One region of the Streptomyces sp. NBC_01224 genome, then DNA from elsewhere that is predicted to be linked to it. Evidence: predicted binding sites of a transcription regulator. Region 1 holds the regulator's gene; the other holds the start of a gene.

Evidence for each region. The regulator HspR, encoded in region 1, represses chaperone genes until heat shock. The targets are predictions, from matches to a motif close to TTGAGNNNNNNNNNCTCAA.
Region 2: a site for HspR is predicted at 960-978, ahead of lon (endopeptidase La). Genes of this name have one in related genera too.

Annotation. Positions count from the first base shown of each region.
Region 1 is NZ_CP108529.1:4,877,123-4,879,516, reverse strand. Features, by position in the region: gene OG609_RS21790 (hypothetical protein) at 72-377, opposite strand; gene OG609_RS21785 (heat shock protein transcriptional repressor HspR) at 630-1,076, opposite strand; gene dnaJ (molecular chaperone DnaJ) at 1,078-2,265, opposite strand; gene grpE (nucleotide exchange factor GrpE) at 2,359-2,394, opposite strand, start outside.
Region 2 is NZ_CP108529.1:3,039,686-3,042,079, forward strand. Features, by position in the region: gene lon (endopeptidase La) at 1-937, opposite strand, end outside; partial or broken gene OG609_RS12980 (GNAT family N-acetyltransferase) at 1,225-1,575, shown strand; gene OG609_RS12985 (rhomboid-like protein) at 1,565-2,353, opposite strand.

The DNA.
Region 1 (2,394 bases):
GGCAGGTGTACGACCTGGCGGGCGGCCGGCGCGGTCCGTGCGACGAGTGCGGCGTTGTACGAGCGGTTCGACTACTCGGTCGACCAGTTCTCCGACGAGGTGTACGAACAGGCCCTCTCGGGGAGGCCGTTCGTCCAGGGCACCGGCGCCGACCTCAGGGCCACACCCGTCCCCGCGGCCCTGCGCCCCGAGGACCGCACGGGTACACCGGCCACCGTCACGCGCTGGATTCCGTCCCACGTCCACCGGCCGCTCTGGTCCGCCCCGAGCCCTGTCAGCCCCTCCTCGGTGAGCAGCACGCCGGGGCCGGGTTCGTTCGGTGGGGCGCCTATGTGGGCCGCTGTGCCGGTGATCCAGAAGAGGCCGACCATGGACATGCGTGACTCCCGACTGCGCCACCGGGCGGATCGCCCCGGCCCGGTGCTCCGGAACGAGCGGGGACGGTGACAGACCCCCGCCCCATTGTCGCGAGCGTGATCGAACATGGGCCGGGTTCCGGCCGGAGCCCGGGGGCGTACACAGGGCGGCGGGCGCACGGCGAAGGGCCGGGGGCCGACCCGTAGGTCGACTCCCCGGCCCTGAACGAAACGAATCGTGAGCGAATCGTCCGGCCCGACGGCCGGACCCGCTCAGTCCTTCGGCCGTTTCGGCCGCCAGACCACCAACGCGCTGGTCTGCTGCACATCCTGATACGGCACCAGATCGCGCCGGTACGAGGCATGAACCTGGGCCTCGCGCTGCTGCATCGCCACCGCCGCGCCGTCCACCGCCGCCGAGAGCTCGGCGACGCGCTGCTGGAGGGCGGCGACCTGGTTCTCCAGTTCGATGATGCGCTTGATGCCGGCGAGGTTGATGCCCTCGTCCTGCGACAGCTGCTGCACGGTGCGCAGCAGCTCGATGTCGCGGGCCGAGTAGCGCCTGCCGCGCCCGGCCGTACGGTCGGGGGAGACCAGGCCGAGGCGGTCGTACTGGCGCAGCGTCTGCGGATGCAGGCCCGAGAGCTGGGCCGCGATCGAGATCACGTACACCGGTGACTCATCGGTCAGTTCGTACGGATTGCGTCGTCGGCCGTCCACCTCAAGCTCCCTTCGCAGCCTGGAACAGCTCCGCCCGCGGGTCGTGGCCCGCAGTCGCCTTCCGGTAGGCCTCCAGCGCGTCCCTGGCCTCGGTGCTGAGGTCCTTGGGCACCGTCACCTCGACGGTGACCAGCAGGTCGCCCCGGGTGCCGTCCTTGCGTACGGCGCCCTTGCCGCGGGCGCGCATCGTGCGCCCGTTGGGGGTGCCGGCCGGCAGTTTCAGGGTGACCGGCGAACCGCCGAGCGTGGGCACCTTCACCTCGCCGCCGAGCGCCGCCTCCGTGAAGTCGACGGGCACGGTGACCGTGAGGTTGTCGCCCCTGCGGCCGAAGACCGGGTGGGCGTCGACATGGACCACGACGTAGAGATCGCCGGCCGGTCCGCCGCGCTCGCCCGGGCCGCCCTTGCCGCGCAGCCGGATCCGCTGGCTGTCCGAGACGCCCGCCGGAATCCTGACCTGCATGGTCCGGGAGGACTTCGCCCGTCCGCTGCCCTTGCAGACATCGCAGGGGTCCTGGGCGATGAGGCCCCGGCCCTTGCAGTCCACGCAGGGGTCGGTGAGCGAGAAGCCGCCGCCGGTGCCGCGCGACACCTGGCCGGTGCCGAGACAGGTCGGGCAGACCCTGGGGGTGCCGTTCTTGTCACCGGTGCCGGAACACGCCTTGCAGGGCGCCTGGCTGGACATCCGCAACGGGACCGTGGCCCCTTCGACCGCCTCGATGAAGCTGAGCGTCACCTCGGACTCGATGTCCTGGCCGCGGCGCGGCTGCACACGCGTCCCCGTACCGCCCCGGTTGAACAGGCCGCCGAAGACATCGCCCAGGCCGCCGCCGCCGCCGAAACCGCCGGCTCCGCCGCCCGCGCCCCCGCCCTGGGTGCCTCCGAAGAGATCGCCCAGGTCGAAGTTGAAGTTGCCCCCGGCGCCTCCGGGGCCGGCCCTGAAGCCGCCGTTGCCGAAGAGGGCGCGCGCCTCGTCGTACTCCTTGCGCTTCTTGCTGTCGCCGAGGATGTCGTTCGCCTCGGAGATCTCCTTGAAGCGCTCCTCCGCCTTGTCGTCGCCCTTGTTGGCGTCCGGGTGGAACTCGCGGGCGAGCTTCCGGTACGCCTTCTTGATCTCGGCGTCGGTGGCGTCCTTGGGGACGCCGAGGACCTTGTAGTAGTCCTTCTCGACGAAGTCCTTCGTGCTCATCGACGTCCCTCCTTCCGGACGATCGGCCATGCGGCCGGCCCGTTGGCCGGTCGCACGGCCGGGCGGTGGGCCACGAGGTGGTCAGACGGGATGTCAGACCTCCTCGGTGCCACCGCTCTCCTCGTCGGT
Region 2 (2,394 bases), 1.8 Mb from region 1:
AGGCGTCCTCGGTCCGCTCGGTCCACGGCAGTTCGAGGACGGTGTCGAGCCAGGTCCTGATCCAGGAGCCCTCGGGGCTCTGGTCGGAGGAACGCTCCAGCTTGTCGACCTCCTTGAGCGCGGCCTCACGGACGTGCTCGGGAAGATCGGCGGCCTCGACGCGGGCCCGGTAGTCGTCGGACTCGCCCTCCGGGTCACCGTTGAGCTCGGACAGCTCCTTGCGCACGGCTTCGAGCTGGCGCCGCAGCAGGAATTCGCGCTGCTGCTTGTCGACGCCCTCCTGGACGTCCTTGGCGATGGACTCGGCGACGTCCTGCTCGGCGAGGTGTTCACCGAGCCACTTGATGGCGAGCTTCAGCCGGGCCACCGCGTCCACGGTCTCCAGGAGCTGCACCTTCTGGGCAGTGGTGAGGAAGGGGGAGTAACCGGAATTGTCGGCGAGCGCGGAGATGTCCTCGATCTGCTGGACCCGGTCCACGACCTGCCAGGCACCGCGCTTCTTCAGCCAGCTGGTGGCGAGCGCCTTGTACTCCTTGACCAGCTCGGCGGCGGCTCCGGGGAGCGGATCGGGGACGACCGCGTCGACCCGTGTCCCCTCCACCCACAGCGCGGCACCCGGTCCGCTGGTCCCGGCCCCGATCCGTACCCGGCCACGGCCGCGGATGAGCGCGCCCGGATCCCCGTCCGAAAGCCGTCCGACCTGTTCGACGGTGCCGATGACACCGGTGCCGGTGTACGTCCCGTCGATCCGCGGCACAAGAAGCACCTCGGGCTTGCCGCCGCCCTCACGGGCTGCGGCCTGTGCGGCTTCCACAGCGGCACGTACATCGGTGTCGGACAGGTCCAGAGGCACCACCATCCCGGGCAGCACGACCTCGTCGTCGAGCGGCAGCACGGGCAGGGCGAGCGGAGTGACCGCATCGGACTCGGTAGCCATGATCTCCCCTTCAGCAGTCAAGTTGAGTTATGCAGACTCAATGCTCCTGAGCCGCCCATTGTTCCCCAGCACATGTTCGCTGTGAGCGATCGACTGAATGCGCTCACTCAGGCCCGGCCCGGTCCCGCCCCTTCTGTAGCGGAGAACTCCACATGCGTCCGCTTTAATCCGGCGGTGTTCCCGGCTTCGACCCGCCGGGGTTCCCGGCCCGAAAAATCAATTGCCACCGCTCGTACGGTCTTCTCGTGACGGACATCGACGGCTTGCTCGCGGCCTATGACGAGCAGATGCGCGGAGCACCGCCCAACCCTCCGGCCGGAGTCAGGTACGAGTGGGACGGCTCGCTGCTGCGGATCGTCGACCAGTTCCGCGGCTTCGTGAGCTGTCCGCGCGATGCCGGTGTGAGCGGCGCGGAGCTCGACCGGCTGATCGCCCGGCAGCGCGACTTCGCCGCACGGGGCGAGGCGGTGGAGTGGAAGACCCGCGGACACGACCGGCCGGCCGATCTCACCGACCGGCTGCGTGCGGCGGGCTTCGTCGCCGAGGAGCAGGAGTCGGTCCTGATCGGCCGGGCCGACGAGATGGCGGCCGAGCCGGTCCTGCCGGACCCGGCCGTCCTCGCGATGCTCATCGACGATCTGGCGCCCTGGCTGGCAGCCGAATATCTCGCGATGCACGGCGAGAAGGCCCCACGCCCCTGACCACCACTTCTGTGACCGCACCGGCCCGGCGCAGCAGCGGCCAGCAGGCCACGCCCAGCAGCAGCGCCAGCGGGTGACCCCAGTCGGCGAGAGGGTCGGCGAGGTCGAACAGATCGCGCAGCAGCATCGCACCGACCCCGCCGAGCACCAGCACCCGGGGCCACGGCGTGAGCAGCCCGGCGAGCGCACCCACGCTCGCCATCAGCCCGAAGCTGATGCCGTAGTCGAGCCGGTGCAGCGAGGACTCCGGCAGGTGACCGGCCACCACGGACAGCCCGACCGGGATCTCCGTGGCGAGCGTCGCCACGACGTGACCGAGCAGGAACACACCGGCGGTGCGCCATCCCCCGATGCGGCGTTCCAGCGCGGTCAGCACGAGGGCGAAGCCGAGGACGTACGGGGAGGTGAGCCCGCCGACGACCCACAGGGCACTTGCGGCCAGGACGAGGAGCGGGGTCTCGCCGAGATGCGCGACATCCGTGCTCGATTCGCGCAGCACGGCGGAGACGGTGTCCGGATCGGCGTACTCCATGAAGAGGGACGTGGCGACGAGCACCAGCAGATACCCGAAGGTGAACGGGGTACCGATGGGCGTCGGCAGCAGCCGCAGCCACCGGCGGGCCTTGCGGTCCGCAGCAGCGGCGGGCTCTTCCGTACGGCGCTGACGCGGTATGGCGTCGAGCAGCGGCGCCGAGAGCCCTTCTTCGCGAACCACCCTGTCCGTACCCTGATGCACCGCGCGAGGCCCCTTTCCGT